Regions from separate parts of the Cupriavidus sp. 05L310 genome, predicted to be linked through region 2. Evidence: predicted binding sites of a transcription regulator. Region 2 holds the regulator's gene; the other holds the start of a gene.
The links. The regulator LexA, encoded in region 2, represses DNA repair genes until DNA is damaged. The targets are predictions, from matches to a motif close to ACTGTATNNNNATACAGT.
Positions count from the first base shown of each region.

Region 1: the regulator LexA is predicted to act here: its motif matches at 5,446-5,463, upstream of AC1DS6_RS28390 (ATP-dependent helicase).

Region 1 is NZ_JBFTOX010000044.1:66,782-77,071, forward strand. Features, by position in the region: gene AC1DS6_RS28380 (sensor histidine kinase) at 1-1,910, shown strand, start outside; gene AC1DS6_RS28385 (sigma-54-dependent transcriptional regulator) at 1,919-3,235, shown strand; gene AC1DS6_RS28390 (ATP-dependent helicase) at 3,259-5,424, opposite strand; gene AC1DS6_RS28395 (TlpA disulfide reductase family protein) at 5,561-6,115, opposite strand; gene AC1DS6_RS28400 (thioredoxin domain-containing protein) at 6,219-6,722, opposite strand; gene AC1DS6_RS28405 (hypothetical protein) at 6,935-7,534, shown strand; gene AC1DS6_RS28410 (LysE family transporter) at 7,610-8,260, shown strand; gene AC1DS6_RS28415 (YifB family Mg chelatase-like AAA ATPase) at 8,561-10,105, opposite strand; gene AC1DS6_RS28420 (accessory factor UbiK family protein) at 10,229-10,290, opposite strand, start outside.
Region 2 is NZ_JBFTOX010000067.1:44,596-54,885, reverse strand. Features, by position in the region: gene AC1DS6_RS35570 (DUF808 domain-containing protein) at 1-316, opposite strand, end outside; gene AC1DS6_RS35565 (hypothetical protein) at 1,100-1,375, shown strand; tRNA gene AC1DS6_RS35560 (tRNA-His) at 1,574-1,649, opposite strand; gene AC1DS6_RS35555 (hypothetical protein) at 1,819-1,986, opposite strand; gene lexA (transcriptional repressor LexA) at 2,096-2,752, opposite strand; gene AC1DS6_RS35545 (asparaginase) at 2,977-3,975, shown strand; gene rpsF (30S ribosomal protein S6) at 4,077-4,451, shown strand; gene priB (primosomal replication protein N) at 4,526-4,825, shown strand; gene rpsR (30S ribosomal protein S18) at 4,829-5,107, shown strand; gene rplI (50S ribosomal protein L9) at 5,139-5,591, shown strand; gene AC1DS6_RS35520 (replicative DNA helicase) at 5,831-7,222, shown strand; gene AC1DS6_RS35515 (DUF47 domain-containing protein) at 7,434-8,060, shown strand; gene AC1DS6_RS35510 (inorganic phosphate transporter) at 8,074-9,084, shown strand; gene AC1DS6_RS35505 (C40 family peptidase) at 9,173-9,832, opposite strand; gene AC1DS6_RS35500 (hypothetical protein) at 9,904-10,290, opposite strand, start outside.

The DNA of each region.
Region 1 (10,290 bases), on a different contig from region 2:
GCGGAAGCTGGCGAGGCTTTGTGGCGGCGCTGGCCATCGGCCTGCTGGCGCTGTGCTCGCTGACCTGGCTGGTTTCGGTGCAGCGCGGCGTCGATGGCCTGCAACAGACCACGGCGACCCGCGCCGACCGCTACGCGGCCACGCTGGAAAGCACGCTCGACCGCTACGAGTTCCTTCCCGCGCTGGTCTCGCTTCATCCTTTCGTTCACGACCTGCTGGCCGCGCCCACCGATCCCGCGCGGGTGGCGGCGGCCAACCGCTACCTGTCCGACGTCAATCGCCGCGCGCGCGCTTCGGCCACCTATGTGATCGCCGCCAACGGCGTGGCGCTGGCCGCCAGCAACCATGACCAGCCGGGCAGTTTCGTTGGCACCGACTATCGTTTTCGCCCCTATTTCCAGATCGCCTCGCGCGGGGAGGTCGGGCGCTTCTACGCCATCGGCATCACCAGCGACGAACCCGGCTATTACATCGCCCAGCCCGTGAAGGTGGGCAGCCGGGTGGTGGGCGTGACCGTGGTCAAGCTCAACCTGGAGTGGTTCCAGCGCGCGGGCGCCGGCGGCGCCGAGCCGGTGATGGTGAGCGACGACCACGGCGTGGTTTTTCTCTCATCGGTTCCGGCCTGGCAATACCGCACGCTGCGGCCGCTGCCGCCCGAGTTGCAGTCGGAGCTGGACCGCACGCGCCAGTACCACGACCAGGCGGTCAAGCCGCTGCCGCTGGAGGCGCTGCAATCGCCGGTCACGCGCTGGCTCGGCCATACGGTGCTGGGCGAGGGCGCGCGGCTGGTGCGCATCGGCACAGGCGGCAGCGCCGAGCGTTACCTCGAGATCAGCCGCAAGGTGGGCCCGGCCGACTGGACCATGCAGGTGATGGCCTCGCTGGACCCGGTGCTGGCGAGCGCGCGCAATGCCACCGTGGGCGCGGCGCTGGCCTATGCCTGCATGTGCCTGCTGCTGTTCAACTGGCGCCAGCGCCGCCAGCGCGCGCGCGACATCGAATACGGCAGGCGCTTGCTCGAAGCCGCTTACGACGAACTCGAGCGGCGCGTGGAGGCGCGCACGGCTGACCTGATGGCCATCAACGAGCAACTGGAAGCCGAAGTGGCCGAACGCACGCGCGCCGAGGGCGAACTGCGCGCGGCACAGGACGAACTGGTGCAGGCCAGCAAGCTGGCGGCGCTGGGCCAGATGGCGGCGGGCATCACCCATGAGCTGAACCAGCCGCTGGCGGCCCTGCGCACCTTTTCCGACAACACCCGCGTGCTGCTGGAGCGCGGCAAGCTCGATGCGGTGACCGACAACCTGGCCGCCATTGCCGATCTCACGGCACGCATGGGCAAGATCACCGGGCAGCTCAAGCTGTTCGCCGGCAAGGCGCGCCAGCGCCGCCACGCGGTGCATGTGCGCGCCGCGCTGGATCACGTGCTGGCGCTGATGGCGCCGCGGCTCGCTCACGTCACGCTAAGGGTGGAGGGCTTGTCGCAACCGCCCGGGCCTGCGGTGTGGGCCGACGAGCTCAAGCTCGAGCAAGTGCTGCTCAACCTCATCGGTAACGCGCTGGATGCGCTGGCCACCGCTGCGCCGGACGCGCCGTGCGTGGAAGTGGCGGTCAGCGAGCACGGCGACACCGTCAGCATCGCGGTGCGCGACAACGGCACCGGCATTCCCGTCGACGTCTTGCCCAGGCTGTTCGAGCCCTTCTTCACCACCAAGGAAATCGGCCAGGGCCTCGGCCTTGGACTGGCCATCTCGACCTCCATCGTGCGCGAGTTCGGCGGCCAGCTGAGCGCGGCCGGCCGGCCGGATGGCGGCGCCGAATTCGTGGTGGTGCTGCGGCGTGCACCTGCGCCCGATGGTGGCGCGCCCCGCGCGGAGCCAAGATCCACCTCTCCCACCCATACTGAGTGAGCATCGCCATGCAAGACGGATTGCGTGTCCTGTTCGTCGAAGACGAACCCCTGGTACGCCAGGCTACCGCGCAGAGCCTGGAACTGGCTGGCTTCTCCGTGCTGGCGCTGCCTTCGGCCGAAGCCGCCATGCCGCACCTGTCGCCGGAATTCCCCGGCGTGCTGGTGACGGACGTGCGGCTCACCGGCGCCAGCGGCCTGGACCTGTTGCAGCACTGCCGCAACGCGGCACCGGGCGTACCCGTGATCCTGGTCACCGGCCACGGCGACATCACCATGGCGGTGCAGGCCATGCGCGAAGGCGCCTACGACTTTATCGAGAAACCCTTCGGTGCCGACCGCCTGACCGAGACCGTGCGCCGCGCGCTGGAACGGCGCGCGCTCGAACTGGAAAACCTCGCCCTGCGGCGCGAGCTGGCCGGCCCGGCCGCGGGCACCCGTATCATCGGGCGCTCTCCTGCCATCGAGCAGGTGCGCATGCTGGTGGCCAACGTGGCCGCCACCGACGTGCCGGTGATGATCAACGGCGAGACCGGCACCGGCAAGGAGTTGGTGGCGCGCAGCCTGCATGCCTTGTCGCCGCGGCATCACGCACCGTTCGTCGCGCTGAATTGCGGCGCGGTGCCGGAGGCCATTTTCGAGAGCGAGATGTTCGGCCATGAGGCGGGCGCTTTCACCGGCGCCGGCAAGCGCCGCGTGGGCAAGCTCGAGCATGCCTCCGGCGGCACGCTGTTCCTCGACGAAATCGAGAGCATGCCGCTGGCGCTGCAGGTCAAGCTGCTGCGCGTGCTGCAGGAGGGCACGCTGGAGCGGCTCGGGTCCAATGCATCGATCGCAATCGATGTGCGCATCGTGGCGGCGGCAAAGGGGGATATGGAGGCGCTGGTGGCGCAAGGCACGTTCCGCCAGGATCTCTACTACCGGCTCAATGTCGTCACCATCCCGCTGCCCCCGCTGCGCGAGCGGCGCGAGGATATCGTGCCGCTGTTCGAGCACTTCATGCTGGTGGCGGCGGTGCGCTACCAGCGCCCCGCGCCCATCCTCTCCGAGCTGCAGCGCCAGGCGCTGATGCAGCGCGCCTGGCCCGGCAATGTGCGCGAGTTGCGCAACGCCGCCGACCGTCTGGTGCTGGGCGTGCCCGAGGGCGGCACGCGCGCCGATGCGCTCGACGACTCCACGCCGCTCAAGGAGCGCATGGAACACTACGAGCGTGCTGTCATCGCCGATACGCTGGCGCGCACCGGCGGCGCGGTCAGCCAGGCCGCGGACCTGCTGCAGGTTGGCAAGGCCACGCTGTACGACAAGATCAAGCGCTACGGGTTGTAGGGCAGCTTGCCGTCAACGGCAGCTCAACGCCACATATCCCGCATGCGCCCGGCCAGGTCGAGCCTGGGCAACGGCGCCCTGGCTGGCGCGTCCGCGACCGGCGGGGGCGGCGGCCAGGCGCGGCTGTGGAACAGCGGCATCACCCGGTTGGGCAGGAAGCGCGTGCGCGAAGCGTAGACGTGGCGATCCCCATAGCCGGTCTGCTGGTGCACATAGAAGCGCTGCGGCACCACGATGTCGAGGTGGTCGCGGGCGCGGGTCATCGCCACATACAGCAGGCGGCGCTCTTCCTCGATTTCCTCGGTGGTGCCGGTGGCCAGGTCCGAAGGCATGCAGCCGTCGACGGCGTTGAGCACGTAGACCGCCTTCCATTCCTGGCCCTTGGCCGAGTGGATGGTCGACAGGATCAGGTAATCCTCGTCGCGCAGCGGCACGCCGGATTCGTCGCTCGACGCATCCGGCGGGTCGAGCGTGAGTTCGGTCAGGAAGCGCTCGCGCGAGGCGTAGGTGGCGGCGATTCGTTCCAGTTGCTGGAGATCGGCCGCGCGCGCGGGAGCGTCGTCGTGCAGGCGTTCCAGATGCGGCTGGTACCACGCCACCACCTGCTCGAAGGCCGAGGGCCACGGCGCGGCCGGCGCCATCAGGCTGCGCGCCAGCGCCAGCAGATCGGGCCACGCCTCGGCGGCGGCCGGCGGTGCCTCGAAGGATTCCAGCGCGAACAGCGGCTCGGTGGCGATTTCCACCGCGTCCAGCGCGCGCGCGGCGGTTTTTGGTCCCACGCCGGGCAATAGCTGCAGGCTGCGGAAGCCCGCCATGCGGTCGCGCGGATTTTCCAGCCAGCGCACGACCGCCAGCACATCCTTTACGTGCGTGGATTCCAGGAATTTCAGGCCGCCGAACTTGACGAAGGGGATGTTGCGCCGGACCAGCTCGATCTCGAGCTGCGCGCTGTGGTCGGCGGCGCGGAACAGCACGGCCTGCGACAGCAGCGCCAGCCCGGCCTCGCGCCGCGCCAGGATCTGCTCGACCACGTAGCGGGCCTGGTCCGCTTCATCGTTGACCACGACGATCTCCGGTTTCTCGGCCGAGCCGCGCTCCGACCACAGGTCCTTGGTATAGCGTTCGGCCGCGAGGCCGATCACCGCATTGGCGCCGGCCAGGATAGGCTGGGTCGAGCGGTAGTTCTGCGACAGCGTGACCATGTCCGCGGCCGGTGTGAACTGTCCGGGGAAATCGAGGATGTTGCGCACCGTGGCGCCACGGAAGGCATAGATCGACTGGGCATCGTCACCCACCACGGTCAGGCCGCGTCCGTCGGGCTTGAGCGCGAGCAGGATGGCGGCCTGCAGCGCATTGGTGTCTTGGTATTCGTCCACCAGCACATGGTCGAAGCGCGCGCCCATGTCCTGCGCCAGCACGGGTTCGGCCAAGGCCTGCGCCCAGTAGAGCAGCAGGTCGTCGTAGTCGAGCACCTGCTGCTTCTGCTTGGCTTCCACATAGCCGGCGAACAGCCCGCGCAGCGCATCCGTCCACATGGCATAGCGCGGGAACCATTGCTTGAGCACGTCTTCCAGCGGGGCCTGCGTGTTGACCACGCGCGAGTAGATCGACAGGCAGGTTTCCTTGCGCGGGAAACGCGAGGCCTGCGCGGACAGGCCGAGGTCATGGCGTACCACATTCATCAGGTCGGCGGCATCGCCGCGATCGCAGATGGTGAAGCTGGGCGACAGGCCGAGCGTCTCGGCGTACTCGCGCAACAGGCGCGCGCCGATGGCGTGGAAGGTGCCCGACCACGTCAGCGCGGCGCGGCCCGCGCCGGAGGTCTGCATGCCGAGCGCCTGGTCCACGATGCGCTCGACCCGCCGCCCCATCTCCGACGCCGCGCGGCGCGAGAACGTCAGCAGCAGGATGCGGCGCGGATCGGCGCCGCCCAGCACCAGGTGCGCGACCCGGTGCGCCAGCGTGTTGGTCTTGCCCGAGCCGGCGCCGGCGATGATCAGCAGCGGCGCGGCGGGCTCGTGGGTCACGGCCGCGCGCTGTTCCGGGTTCAGGGTGGACAGGTAGGCGGGCGTGGCGCAGGCATCCTGCCTGTTGGCGGGTGCATCGCAAAGCACGGCGCTGGGATCGGGATCGAGTAACACGGCAGGGGCCTTTGGGGATGCCGGGCGTGCAAGTGCGCTGGCCGGCATGGGCGGGGAAAACTGCCGGTAACTGTATATCCATACAGGCGAACTGCGCAAGGCCGGGGCCGTTGCGTGGGGCTGCCGCAATAAAAAAGGTGCCATGGCAGGCACCTTTCCGGCGGATTCGGGCGGGCTGCGCGGATCAGGCCGCCTTGGCGAGCGCGCCGTCGAGCAGCTTGTGCAGCGCATCCCACTCCGGTTCGCCGACATAACGCTTGAGGATGCGGCCGTCCTTATCGATCACGAAGGTGGTCGGGGTCAGTTGGACCTCGCCGAATGCCTTGGCCGCCGCGCCGTCGGAGTCCATCGCCACCTTGAACGGCAACTTGCGGGTTAGCGCATAGTTCATCACGTACATCGGCGGGTCGTAGCTCATTGCCACCGCCACGAACTCCAGGCCCTTGTCCTTGAACTTGTCATAGGTCTTGACCATGTCCGGCATCTCCTTGACGCAGGTGACGCAGCTGGTGGCCCAGAAGTTGACCAGGTAGACCTTGCCCTTGAGATCGGCGGTGCTGACCTTCTCGCCCGACAGCAGCGTGAAGGTGGCGGGCGGCGCGGCAGTGGCTGGGGCGATGGCGCGGTAGCCGAACCAGCCCAGCACGGCAACCAGCAGCACGGCGCCGATCGCGGGCCAGAGCTTGCGCCGGGCCGGGCTTGCCGCGGGAGGGGCGGTTGGGGAAGTGGAGGTCGTCATGATGCTCGCCGACAGGTCAGACAAGCCGCCATTCTACTGCCGCTGCCGCGGCGCTGCCGGATGCATGCATGGAGGCACTCGCGCTGCGGCGATTAGCCGCAGTTCAGTCCGGCGTGGCGGCCAACGCCGAGCGGGCCTTATCCAGCGCCTGTTCCAGGTAGGCACCGTAGAAGTCAGGCTGCATGCCGCGCAACGGGGTGGCCAGCGAGCGGCCGCGCGCGTCCAGGAAGAGCACCGTGGGCGCCACCGTCACGTGGCGGCTGCGGGCCCATTCACGCGCCGTGGTCATGCTGCCATCCGCATTGCGCAGCGGCGTGTTGGCGGTCATGTCGAGCTCCCGCGCCACGATCTCGCCCGCCGCCGCCTGCGGGCCGAGATAGTTGCGGCGCACCGTTTCGCAGTAAACGCAGTCGGGCAGCGTGACCAGCACCACCAGCGGTTCGCCGCGGGTGGCCGCCGCCTTGGCCTGGGCGGCCAGGTCGGTTGCCGCGGGCAGGTGGGTGCTGGCGGCCAAGGCGCCATGGCTTGTCGTGACGATGAGGGCACCCATCACCGCCGCCACGGCGCGCAAGGTACGGCGGGCGGGCGCACGGCGCGGTTGCGGCATGGACGGGACTGACGGGTGGCCGGGCGACGGGATTTGCATGGGCTGGCAATGTGGATGCGCGCTGGCACGCAGGTTCCCCGATAATAGCGGCTTCCGTCCGCATCCGTGGTGCCGCGCCCGCGCGCCCTGGATGCGGGATCGCACAATCCCGGGCACTGTCCCCGGCAATGTCCGCCGGACCGTTGCCGCACGCTGCCGTATCCACTGCCGAGATGTCCCACCGCCGGTTTTCCCGCTTGTTACCGTCCTCGCTTGCCACCGCCCTCGCCGTGACCGCACTCGGCGCCGGGCTGATCGCCTGCTCGCCGCGCTATGACTGGCGCACCATTCAGTCCAACGAAGGTGCGTACGCCGCGCTCTATCCGGGCAAGCCAAGCGGCGCCGCCCGCGAAGTAGCCATTGCCGGGCGCAAGCTGCCGATGACGATGGACGCGGCCCGGATCGACGAAACCCTGTTCGCCGTTGGCGTGGTGACCTTGCCCGCCGACGATGCCGCGTTGCGGCAGGCCGCGCTTGAATCGATGCAGGCGGGGTTGCTTGGCAACCTCGGTCCCCACCCCGCGGAAGCGGTCAAGACGCGCAAGGTGAAGGTGATGTCGGCCGCGACACCCGCCGTGGCGCTTGACGGCGTGGAGGTGCAGGTGGCTGCGGTCTCGCCGCAGGACCAGTCGCCTCGCAGGCTGACGGCGCGGCTGGTGGCTTCCGGCGTGCACGTCTACCAGGCGGTTGTGCTGGAGGCCGGCGATGCCGCGCGCGACCAGCGCCAGGCGGAGCAGGTCGACCAGTTCCTCACCGGTTTTCATCCGTTTTAAGCTCTGCCGAGCCTTATTGCGCTTTAGCCGGCCCGCAATGCGCGGGCCGATCAGTCCGTTCAAGGGAGTTCATTCATGCGTTGGGAAGTTTGGCTGGCTTATTTCGCGGCTTGTTGGGTGATTGCCGTTTCGCCGGGTTCGGGGGCGGTGCTGTCGATGAGCCATGGCCTGTCGTACGGGCTGCGCAAGACCACCACTACGATCTTTGGCTTGCAGACCGGCCTGGTGATCATCCTGCTGGTGGCAGGCGGCGGCCTGGGCGCGCTGCTGCTGGCGTCCGAGCATGCGTTCGCCGTGGTCAAGACGATCGGTGCGCTCTACCTGATCTACATCGGCGTGCAGCAGTGGCGCGCCCGCGTGGATAGCGCCCCGGATGAGGCGGCGCAGGGCCAGGAGGCGCCGCGCGTTGCCGCGCTGAGCCCGCGCCGCCGTTTCGCCACCGGCTTGCTAACCAATGTGACCAATCCCAAAGGCATCATCTTCATGGTCGCGGTGCTGCCGCAGTTCATCGACCCGGCCCATGCGCTCGCGCCCCAGCTCGCCATCCTGGCCGTGACGATGTGCGCCGTGGACCTGGTGGTGATGCATGGCTACGCGCTGCTGGCCTCGCGCATGCGCGGCCTGTTGCGCAATGCGCGCGCGGTGCGCTGGCAGAACCGGATCTTCGGCAGCGTGCTGGTGGCCGTGGGCACCGCGCTGTTCTTCGTCCGGCGCCATCCGGCTTGAAGAAGCGGGGCCGGCATCCGCGCCGGCCCGCTCTGCCGATCTGGCGCTAGCTTCCCGCAGGTGCGTTTGCTTCAATAGGTAGGACGACCCAAGCGGAGGTAAGCAATGCGAAGCTCTTCCACCCTGCAGGCCAGGTTGCATGCACGACCGGCCCATACCGTGCCGCCGGACGAGGAGCCGCCGCCGCCGGGCATTCCGCCCGATCTCCCACCCATCGAACACCCACCGCCGCCGACGGAGCCGCCGGTGGCGGTGCCTCCGCCCCGGCGTGGCTGAGTGCGAACCGGACGCACGCCGTTGCTACGGCGTACGCAGCGCCCGCCGGTACTGGATGGCCTCGCCCACATGGCTGGGCTGCAATAGCTCGGTTCCCGCCAGGTCGGCAATCGTGCGGGCGATCTTCAGCGCCCGGAAATAGGCGCGCGCCGACCAGGCCAGCTTGGTCATGGCGCCACGCAGCAAGGCTTGCGCCTCGGGCGTGAGCGGACAGTGCTCGTCAATCTCGCGCCCCGAGAGCGCCGCGTTGGGCTTGCCCTGGCGCGCCTGCTGCAGGGCGCGGGCGGCCAGCACGCGCTGGCGCACCTCGGCGCTGGACTCGCCGGGAGGGCCATCGAGCATTTCGCGCTGGTCCTGGGCCGGTACCTCCACTTGCAGGTCGATCCGGTCGAGCAGCGGCCCCGACAGCCTGGACTGATAGCGCAGCACCTGGTCCGGCGTGCAGCGGCAGGGACGCGACGGGTGTCCCAGGTAGCCGCACGGGCAGGGATTCATGGCGGCGACAAACTGGAACCGGGCGGGGAAGTCGGCCTGGCGCGTGGCGCGCGAAATGGTGACGCGGCCCGATTCGAGTGGTTCGCGCAGGACCTCCAGCACGCGGCGGTCGAATTCCGGCAGTTCATCCAGGAACAGTACGCCTTGATGGGCCAGCGAGATCTCGCCGGGGCGAGGATTGCTGCCACCGCCCACCAGCGCCGCCGCCGAAGCGGTGTGGTGCGGCGACCGGTAGGGCCGCTCGCGCCAGCGGGCGGGGTGGAAGCCGGCGGCGGTGAGGCTCTGCACCGCGGCGGATTCCAGCGCTTCCTCCAGCGTCATCGGCGGCAGCAGGCCGGGAAAGCGCTGCGCCAGCATGGATTTGCCAGTGCCAGGAGGGCCGACCAGCAGGGCCGAGTGCTGTCCGGCTGCCGCGATTTCCATGGCGCGGCGCGCTTGCGGCTGGCCCCGGACGTCGCGCATGTCCGGACCGGCAGGCTCGCCTTCGCCGATCTGCGCAAGCGGCTCCGCACGCGCCAGCCGGGCGTCCGGCAGGGGGCCCAGGTGAGCGCAGACTTCCAACAGGGAGCGTGCTCCGTAGACCGTGACCCCGTCGATCAAGGCGGCTTCCGGAGCATTTTCTGCCGCTACCACGAAAGTGCGGGGCGGGCCTGCGCCCGATATCTGCCGCGCGGCGTTGTCACGCCCCAGGCTCATTGCCATGGCCAGCGCCCCGCGCACGGGGCGCAACTCTCCGGATAGCGACAACTCGCCAGCGAACTCGCTGGCATCCAGCCCGTCCAGCGGGACCTGGCCACTGGCGGCCAGGATGCCGAGTGCGATCGGCAGGTCGAAGCGCCCGGATTCCTTGGGCAAATCCGCGGGGGCCAGGTTTACCGTGATCCGCCGGCTGGGAAACTCGAAGCGGCTGTTGAGGATGGCCGCGCGGACCCGCTCACGGCTTTCACGCACCTCGGTATCGGCCAGCCCGACGATCGTGAAGGCGGGAAGGCCGTTGGCCAGGTGCACCTCGACCGATACCAGCGGTGCCTCAAGGCCGGTCAACGCCCGGCTACGCAGCAGTGCGAGGCTCATCTCACTCCGAAAGCGTCAAGGATGTGTTAACGAAAATGGCCGCCGGAATACGGCGGCCATCGGTCGGGATCTTGGCCCAGGTTCATCTGACCACCTGGGCGAGCGTGCGGCGCAGCAAGGGCTTCAGCCGGAAACAGGCGTGTCGGACCCGCCTGCCGCGCGGCTTTCCAGCGCCTGCACGCGGG
Region 2 (10,290 bases):
TCTTTTCAAATCCTTCGTAGCAAAGGAACGCGCCGCCCACCATCAGCAGTGGCACGATCGCCCAAGGGGTCGCAGCACTGATTGCGAGCGCAGCCGGTACCAGAATCGCCTTGTTGCGCAAAGAACCCACCGCAACCGACCACACAACCGGCAACTCGCGATCGGCTTTCACGCCGCTGACCTGTTGCGCATTGAGGGCAAGATCGTCGCCCAGGACACCAGCGGTCTTCCTGGCAGCCACCTTGCTCATGGTTGCCACATCGTCAAGGATCGAGGTGATGTCGTCGATCAACAAAAGCAGGCTGGTGCCGGCCATATTTCAAGCTCCCATGTCGGTGCTGAGTAGGAGAGGCCCTTCAGGTGATCAAGGCCGCATGGCAAGATATTGCCATATGGAAAGACGGCGATTGATCCCATACCCACTCTATTTGGGGGCGATCCTGGCGGTTCGCCTTCAGTGGGCTGTTAGCTTGCAGGCTAAAATCGAGCGAGAACCGTTCGCTTCCTCGGCCGTAGGGGAAATATCTAAAATCAATGCTTGTCGCGTCATTCCTGTTGCGCGGCTTGGGCGTCGCGTCGTGGCAGTGGAGCCAACTCGCGAATTGCGTCAGGAGGGGCAGCGCATCCATTCGAGTTTGCCCATCGAATGGCTGGATGACGAACTGCCATACCTAGTGGGTATGCGATCCAGGCAAGAGCAGTTCGATCTGATTTGCTTTTGAGATGGCTGATTTTTACTGTGAACCTGTCGCACGATGCTTTGCCAGGCGCCTTACTGCGGTACTCAACGGACCTGCGGTGGCTGACGATCCCCCCGCTATCGGTCGGCCCAGGTGTAGCCGTGATAGTCAGGAGACGCGCCTGTTAAGCGTTGGCAATCGCCCGGCGATAATGTTCAGCGGAGTCCAAAATCGCTTGGTCAAGGTTCGCTTGTGCAATCGCCATCGTGTGAGATGCTCCTGGCGCTGAGCATCTAGGCACCTCGTAGAACTTTGATTCCGCACTCTCATTCGCTCGATGAGGCTCATGCCTGGCGCTTCTGGCTATGCGCGCTGGTTTGCCGTCATGCTAGGATTTTGCCAGGCTCTGGGAGATAGCCATGGTTCAAAAGCTGTTCCACGAATTGCCCGTGAATGAACGCGGCGACTTTGAATCCGCCTGCGCGCGGCATGGATTTGTTCGAGAAGACTTCGAGGTGAGCGAGGAAGAGGGCATTTCGCGAGGCAGCGGGGCGAGTCATATCCCCCGGAAAATCACTGTCGCCCGAGTGGGCGGAGACGTCCAAGTCTATCCCGCAGCTACCGGCATTTCGTGGACAGTCGCATTTGAACGAGATCTGGAGCGCGGCGAATTTGGATTCCCTCTTGCGGACTAGCTAAGGGATGGGAGAGGTCGCTGCGTGGAAGAAACGGGGGAGGGGTATGCTGAAGCAGGCTAGATCGAGCCGGTGGTGCTGACACCGGCGGTTGCAAGTATTCCCACCGTGGGAGGATGGCGGGAATGGAACCCGGCTTTGGGATGCACAAATGAAAACAGCGCCTTGGTTAAGGCGCTGTTTTGCAGGGCAAATTCTTGGGGTGGCTGATGGGACTCGAACCCACGACGACAGGAATCACAATCCTGGACTCTACCAACTGAGCTACAGCCACCGTAGAGGTTGCTCAGCTGGCTGCTGAGCAACGAAGAACAAGATCATACAATACCAAAAGGCGGATGGCTAGCACTCTGCACAAATTTTTTCTCTGCGCTGCCTTATGCGATTTCAGCCGGTTAGGTCGGTTACCGCGACGCGCGCAAGTGAGTGCTGCCGTAACCCACCTATGAAAGCTTGGCCGACTCCTCCAGCTCAAGCATGCGGCAGATGGCTGCCATGCTGCCCACCATGGTGCGTCGTTGCGCACCCTGGTAGATACGCACGCCTTTGGATTGGCGGAATGGTACGGGCTTGACGGGGCGGCGGGCGGAGAGGCGGTTGGCTGGCAGCATGGCTACACCTGGTGACTTGCAACAACAGTTAGCGGTGCCCGACTAGCGGGCGGCGTTGGCACAATCGGGCGTCGGCGTGATACGGGCTTGCCCGCCTCAGCCGCACTCGTCAGAAGCCGCTGGGTCGGATCAAGCCGACGGCGATACCTTCCAGAGAGAATTCTTCGCGGCCGGGGCGCACGATGATGCTGGGGAAATCGGGATTCTCGGCAATGAGTTCGATCGAGTCGCCGCGGCGGTTGAGGCGTTTGACGGTGACGTCGTCTCCCAGTCGCGCAACGACGATCTTGCCGTTCGGGGCCTCGCTGGCACGCTTGACCGCAAGCAGATCGCCATCGAGGATGCCGGCGTCCCGCATGCTCAGGCCACGTACCCGGAGCAGGTAGTCAGGTTGCACGTCGAACACCGAAGCGTCGACCTGGTATTGGCGATCGATGTGTTCTGCGGCAAGGATCGGGCTACCGGCCGCGACGCGCCCGACCAGGGGCAGCGTCAGTTGCATCACGCCGGCCATTGGCAGCGAGAATTGGTCTGGTAGTTCTGAGTCGCTGCGCGAAACCTTGAGCCGGATGCCGCGCGAGGCGCCGGGGGTGAGTTCGATTACGCCCTTGCGGGCCAGAGCCCTCAGGTGTTCCTCGGCAGCATTGGGCGATGAGAAGCCGAACTTGGCGGCGATCTCGGCGCGTGTGGGCGGAAAGCCCGTGTGCTGGAGGCTGCTGCGAATCAGATCGAAAATCTGCTGCTGTCGCGGTGTCAGGGTCGCCATGGTCGCCGTGTTGGAAAGCACTGTATGTTTAAACAGTATGCTGTGATTTTATACAGTATCGAGTGAAGTGCAAGCGGAATTTTGGGAGTTTGCGCATCGACAGGTGCGTCAGGCGAGGCTCGCCGCGCCGTGCGGCGTGAGCCTGGGCGTTACAATTCGCGGCACTTGCAGCCTAATTTTTCGCTCGCTGCTTAACCTTTCTGGCTTTCGATCTCTATCTCGCCATGTCCCTCCTGCCTCGTGTCGTCGTGCTTGCTACCGGTGGCACCATTGCCGGTTCTTCATCCAGTGCTGCCAGCAGCGCGAAGTACCAGGCGGCCACGGTGCCTGTGACGGCGCTGCTTGATGCTGTGCCGGCGCTCGGTGCCGTGGCCCGCGTCGAGGCGGAGCAGGTGGCGCAGGTGGATAGCAAGGACATGTCGTTCGTCCTCTGGGCCCGGTTGGTTGAACGCGTTGCGTTCTGGTCTGCGCAGGCCGATGTGGCGGGCATTGTGATTACCCATGGCACCGATACGCTGGAGGAGACGGCAATGCTGCTGCATCTGGCATGGGTGGGCACGGTGCCGGTGGTGCTGACGGCGGCGATGCGGCCTTCGACCTCCCTGTCGGCCGATGGTCCCTTGAACCTGCTGGACGCGGTACGGGTGGCTGCCAGCGCCGGGGCGGCGGGCAAGGGCGTGCTACTGGTGATTAATCAGGAAATCCATGCCGGGCGGGATGTGGTGAAGGGACATACGTCAGCGGTCAACGCTTTTGTGTCGCCGCTGGCTGGCCCGATCGGGTTCGTGCAGGACGACCTCGTGCGATTTGTCCGTGCGCCCCGGCTGTTGCCGGACCGGGCCTGGGCCGTGCCGTGCAAGTGGCCGCAGGTGGAGATTATTGCTAGTTACGCGGAGCCCGGCCGGTTGGTGGTGGATGCTTTGGCGCAGGCAGGTGTGGCGGGGCTGGTCGTGGCGGCCGCAGGCAACGGGTCGGTTCACCAGTCGCTGGTCGATGCGCTGGTGGACGCGGCCGGGGCGGGAGTGGCCGTGGTGCGTAGCTCGCGCACCGGGGCAGGGCATGTGGCAATGCCGGCACCTCCACGACCGGCTTCAGGTGCCTTCGTTTCTGCAGGCGATCTCAATCCATATAAGGCGCGCGTGCTCCTGATGCTGGCCCTGGCGACAACGCCCGGACTGGCTGCGGATCCCGCTGCGTTGCAGGCGCTCTTCGCCGAAAACTAAGGCGGCTTGCTCCAAAAGGCAAAAGCACGCTATACTTTAAGGCTATCCAACCTTGCTGCACCGGACATGGCGCCCGGGCGGCTTATCCAAAAGGAGCGTCAATGCGTCATTACGAAATCGTATTTATCGTCCATCCGGACCAGAGCGAACAAGTTCCGGCCATGATCGAGCGTTACAAGACGCTGGTCACGTCGCAGGAAGGCCAGATCCACCGTGTGGAAGACTGGGGCCGCCGTCAGATGGCCTACATGATCCAGAAGCTGGCCAAGGCTCACTACGTTTGCCTGAACATCGAATGCGGCAAGGAAACCCTGGCTGAACTCGAACACGCGTTCAAGTTCAACGACGCGGTGCTGCGCCACCTCATCGTTCAGACCAAGAAGGCCGAAACCGCACCGTCCCCGATGATGAAGGAAGTGCAGCGCGAAGAAGCCCGCAAGGCCGCGCAACAGACCAGCGAAGTCCAGGCCGCCTAAGTGCGGACTGTTGTGGTTGCCGTGGGCGTTGAACGCCGCGGCGGCAAGTGCGGGCATCGGTGCGGGAGAGTGCGTTGAACCAGCTAAGGCTCTGCGCAACGCTCGCGGAACGCGATGCCTTGCGTTACACCCCGGCCGGGGTCCCCGTTGTCAACTGCATCTTGCAGTACGCGGGCGAGACGGTCGAGGCGCAAACGCCCAGGCAGGTGGAATTCGCCATCGCCGCCATGGGAATCGGTCAGATCGGCCAGCGGCTTGAGCGGACTCCGCTCGGCGCGATGCTCGACTGCGAAGGATTCCTGGCCCGCAAGCACCGCAACAGCAAGGCTCTCGTCTTTCACATCACTGGATGTAAAGCATTCGAAAAGGATTGAATCATGGCATTCGTCAAACGTGACAACAAGAACAAGAAGCGCTTCCAGCAGCAAAACCCGCTGTTCAAGCGCAAGCGCTTCTGCCGCTTCACCGTGGCTGGCGTGGAACAGATCGACTACAAGGATCTGGACACCCTGAAGGATTTCATCGGCGACAACGGCAAGATTACCCCCGCCCGCCTGACCGGCACCAAGGCGCACTATCAGCGTCAGCTCGATACGGCTATCAAGCGCGCGCGTTTCCTCGCGCTGATGCCTTACACCGACCTGCACAAGAACTGATCGGCCCTAGGTCCGTTAAGGAGAAAACACGATGCAAATTATTCTGCTTGAGAAAGTCATCAATCTGGGCAACCTGGGTGACATCGTTCGCGTGAAGGACGGCTATGCCCGTAACTTCCTGATCCCGAACAAGAAGGCCCGCCGTGCTACCCAGACCGCTATCAGCGAGTTCGAAGTCAAGCGCGCTGAACTGGAAAAGGCAGCTGCCGAGAAGCTGGCCGCGGCCCAGGGCGAAGGCGAAAAGCTGAACGGCCTGACCGTGCAAATCACCCAGAAGTCGGGTGTGGACGGCCGCCTGTTCGGTTCCGTCACCAACGCCGACATCGCCGAAGCGCTGGCTGGTCAAGGCTTCAAGGTTGAGAAGGCGCAAGTGCGCCTGCCGAATGGCCCGCTGAAGATCGTCGGCGACCATCCGGTCAGCGTTTCGCTGCATACCGACGTGCTGGTCGACGTGACGGTTTCCGTCCTGGGCGAACACGTCTAAGCACTGATCTCGCTACCGGTCCCGCTTGCCTGTTGGGCTGGCAGGGCCGGTTGCCGGTATCGGGCTTGACCAAACAAAAAGGCAGGAGCGTTTTGCTCCTGCCTTTTTGTTTGGCCGCTACCCTCGTTTGCATCATTGCCACAGGGCTGGTTGTCCCGCCGTCACTTGGCCGGACGCGGTAACAACCGGCTGCGAATTCTCCCCCGGCTGTCTGGCGGCGACCGTTATAATCCCTTCCCATGAACGCGCCCGTCGCAGACCCCCAACTAGATAATCTCAAGGTTCCACCGCACTCCATCGAGGCCGAGCAATCGGTGCTGGGTGGCTTGCTGCTGGACAATGCCGCCTGGGACCGTATCGCCGATTTCCTGTCCGAAGCGGACTTCTACCGCTTCGATCACCGGATGATCTTCCAGAGCATCTCCCGGTTGATCGCCGCCACCAAGCCCGCCGACGTCATCACTGTCTACGAGACGCTTCAGGTCGCTGGCAAGGCGGAGGAGGTGGGCGGGCTGGCCTATCTGAATTCGCTGGCGCAGAACACACCTAGTGCTGCCAATATCCGCCGCTATGCGGAAATCGTGCGCGAGCGTTCGGTGCTGCGCAAGCTGGTCACCGCGGCCGACGATATCGCCAGTGCGGCCTTCGCCCCCAAGGGGCGCGAAGTGCGGGAACTGCTCGACGAAGCCGAATCGAAGGTGTTCGCCATTGCCGAGGAGGGCTCGCGCGGGCAGAAGGGCTTCCAGGAGATCCAGCCGCTGCTGACGCAGGTGGTGGAGCGCATCGACGAGTTGTACCACCGTGACTCGAGTACCGACGTGACGGGCGTGCCGACGGGATTCATCGATCTGGACCGCATGACCAGCGGCATGCAGGCGGGCGACCTGATCATCGTTGCCGGGCGCCCCTCGATGGGTAAGACCGCCTTCTCGCTGAATATCGGCGAGCACGTGGCGGTGGAGCAGGGCCTGCCCGTGGCGGTGTTCTCGATGGAAATGGCCGGCACACAGCTGGCCATGCGTATGCTTGGCTCGGTCGGCCGCCTGGACCAGCACCGCCTGCGTACCGGCCGCCTGCTCGACGAGGACTGGCCACGGCTTACACATGCCATCCAGCGCATGAACGATGCCCAGTTGTTCATCGACGAAACCCCGGCGCTGAGCTCGATGGAACTGCGGGCCCGCTCGCGGCGGCTGGCGCGCCAGTGCGGCCAGCTTGGCCTGATCATCATCGACTATTTGCAGTTGATGTCGGGTTCGGGCGGCGGTGAAAACCGCGCGACCGAAATCTCGGAAATCTCGCGTTCGCTCAAGGGGCTGGCCAAGGAACTCAACTGTCCGGTGATCGCGCTCTCGCAGCTGAACCGAAGCCTTGAGCAGCGGCCCAACAAGCGCCCGGTGATGTCCGACTTGCGTGAATCCGGCGCTATCGAACAGGATGCCGACGTGATCCTGTTTATTTACCGTGATGAGGTCTACAACCCGGATTCGCAGGACAAGGGCACGGCCGAAATTATTATCGGTAAACAGCGTAACGGCCCCATCGGGACCGTGCGCCTGACTTTCTTGGGTCAATTCACGAAGTTTGACAACTTCAGCGGCGGCCCCGCTTTCTTCGATAACGATACCTGAAGCCTGTCCTGGCGCGGCTTGCCGGGCATCGTGGCTCGGCTGCGATGGTGGATTGTCCATGCCGCTTGTCAAAGTCCTCCGGCTTCGCTCCACAACCCTGTAAAATATTGCGTTTTGATGACAGCCGCCCCAGGGCGGCTGTCATGCAATGCGTACCTGCCTCATTCAGCAATAACCCGCGGCGCCCCCGCGCTTCGACAAGGAACATTCCATGTTCGGCCGATTCATGCCCACCGAGGGCAAGTTCTTCGAATACTTCAACCAGCATGCCGATTGCGCGGTGACCGCCGCCCGCGAGCTGGAGGTGCTGGTCAACGATCTGCCCAATGCCGAGGCGCATGCGCGCCGCGTGCAGGCCACTGAAAAGAAGGCTGATCGCATTACGCACGACACGATCGACCTGCTGCACAAGACCTTCATCACGCCGCTGGACCGCGACGAGATTCACAAGCTCATCACCACCATGGACGATATCCTCGACCTGATGGAAGACGTGGCGGAAACCATCTCGCTGTACGACGTGACCAGCCTGACGGACGAGGCGCGCAAGCTCGCCGCCATCTGCGTGCAGTGCTGCGACCAGGTCAAGATCGCGGTCGGCCTGCTTGAAGACATGAGCAATGCCAGCGCGATCCTGAAGACGGCACAGCAGATCGACCAGCTCGAGTCCGAGGCCGATCGCGTAATGCGCGCGGCGATGTCCAAGCTGTTCCGCGACGAGACGGACGTCAAGCGCCTGATCAAGCTGAAGGCCATCTACGAGCAACTGGAAACCATCACCGACAAGTGCGAGGACGTTGCCAACATCATCGAAGGCATCGTCCTGGAAAACGCCTGAGGCACACATCGGAATGCAGACCATACAAATGAGCTTGTGGGTGATCGCCCTGCTGGTGGCGCTCGCCTTGCTGTTCGATTTCATGAACGGCTTCCACGATGCCGCCAACTCGATTGCCACGGTGGTGTCGACGGGCGTGCTCAAGCCGCACCATGCGGTGGCGATGGCCGCCATGTGCAACGTGGTGGCTATCTTTATCTTCCACCTCAAGGTGGCGGCCACGGTGGGAACCGGCACGATCGACGTCAATATTGTCGATCACTATGTCATCTTCGGCGCCCTGATGGGTGCCATTGCCTGGAACCTGATCACCTGGTACTACGGCATTCCCTCGTCGTCCTCGCACGCGCTGATCGGCGGCCTGGTTGGCGCCGCGGTGGCCAAGAGCGGCACCGGTGCGCTGGTTGGTGGTGGCTTGCTCAAGACCGTGGCCTTTATCGTGATCTCACCGCTGCTGGGTTTCCTGCTCGGTTCGCTGATGATGGTGATCGTGGCCTGGACGTTCTTTCGCACGCCGCCGTCGCGGGTGGACCGCTGGTTCCGCAGGCTGCAGCTGATCTCGGCCTCGCTCTACAGCCTGGGCCACGGAGGCAATGACGCGCAAAAGACCATCGGCATCATCTGGATGTTGCTGATCGCCAGCGGTCACGTGGCGCAGGGCGGCGCGGAGCCGCCGGTCTGGGTCATCGTTTCCTGCTACGTGGCGATCGGCATGGGTACCATGTTCGGTGGCTGGCGCATCGTGCGTACCATGGGCCAGAAGATTACCAAGCTCAAGCCGGTAGGCGGCTTTTGCGCGGAGACCGGTGGCGCGATCACGCTGTTCATCGCTTCGGCGCTGGGCGTGCCGGTGTCGACCACGCACACCATCACGGGCGCCATCGTCGGCGTGGGTTCGGTGCAGAAGATGTCGGCGGTGCGCTGGGGCGTGGCGGGCAACATCGTCTGGGCCTGGGTGCTGACCATTCCGGCTTCTGCCTTCATGGCAGCCATCGCGTGGTGGATCGGCCGGCACGTGCTCTGAGCGATCGGACACCTCTTCGACAAGAATGCAAAAAGCCAGGCGCAATGCCTGGCTTTTTGTTTGTTGCGGTGCGGGAGAGCGTATGCCGTCAGCGATTGGCGAATGCGGCGATGGGGTCGTCGTCCACCGGCACCGGCGGCACAACCGATGGCTGCGGCGCCGGTGAGGCAGCCGGCGGCGGCGTAAACCCTGTCGCGACCCGTCGGGCACCGTTGTAGCGGGAGGCCCAATAGGATTTGCTCATGTCCTCAAGGCGCACCGTGCCGCCGGTGGAGGGTGCATGGACAAAGCGGTTCTGCCCGACATAGATGCCGACATGCGAATTGGCGCGGCCCGTGGTATTGAAGAAAACCAGGTCGCCCGATGCCACCTGGCTGCGCTCCAGCGCGACTCCGCGATCGCCCATGGCTTCGGTGGTGCGCGGCAAGTTGACGTTGGCGGCGCGCAGCACGACATAGCGCACCAGGCCGCTGCAGTCGAAGCCGGAGTCAGGCGTATTGCCGCCGTAGCGATAGGGCGTGCCAACCAGGGACATGGCCTGGATGGACACTTCTTCGAGCCCGGCGCTGGGATCGACCATGGGCGGGGCCGATGCCCGGGACTGGGCGCCGGGCCGCGTCGGCGGAGCAGAGGCGCAGGCGGCAAGCAGCAGCGCAGCGGTGCAAAGCGCGGGCAGGCGGGCGCTGTCGAAGACGCCGGCCAGCAAAGGCGCGGGTCTTCCGGTATGGGCTATCTGGCGCGGTGGCATCCTTCTCGGTCCGGTCCCGGGTCAGGTGCCGCGCCAGTGGCGGGCAGGCAGCGAAGCTGCCGCCCGTGGGCCTACCAGCGCAACTGTGCGTTGTATGTGCCAGTACTGACGGTTATCGACTTGGCCTGACCCTTATAAGTCGCTTCGATATTGTAGCTGCCTTGCGGGGCCTTTATCAGGCACTTCGGGCCCGATGCCGTGAAGCTGGCCACTTCGTGGCCTTCTCGCGTCATGCGTACGGCCACATCGGCGACATATTCGCCGCGCTCGCCCTGGGTGAACAGGACGCCCATATTGAAGTTCTTTTGTTGCGCGGCCAGTTGTTGCTGTTCGTCCGCGGCGATACCGCCGCAAACATAGCTGACCGGGCCCATGGTGCGGATCACCATTTCGTCGGCAGCCAGCGCGGGAGCCGATAGCCATGAAAATGCGGCAATCACGATGCTGCCGGCGAGTGC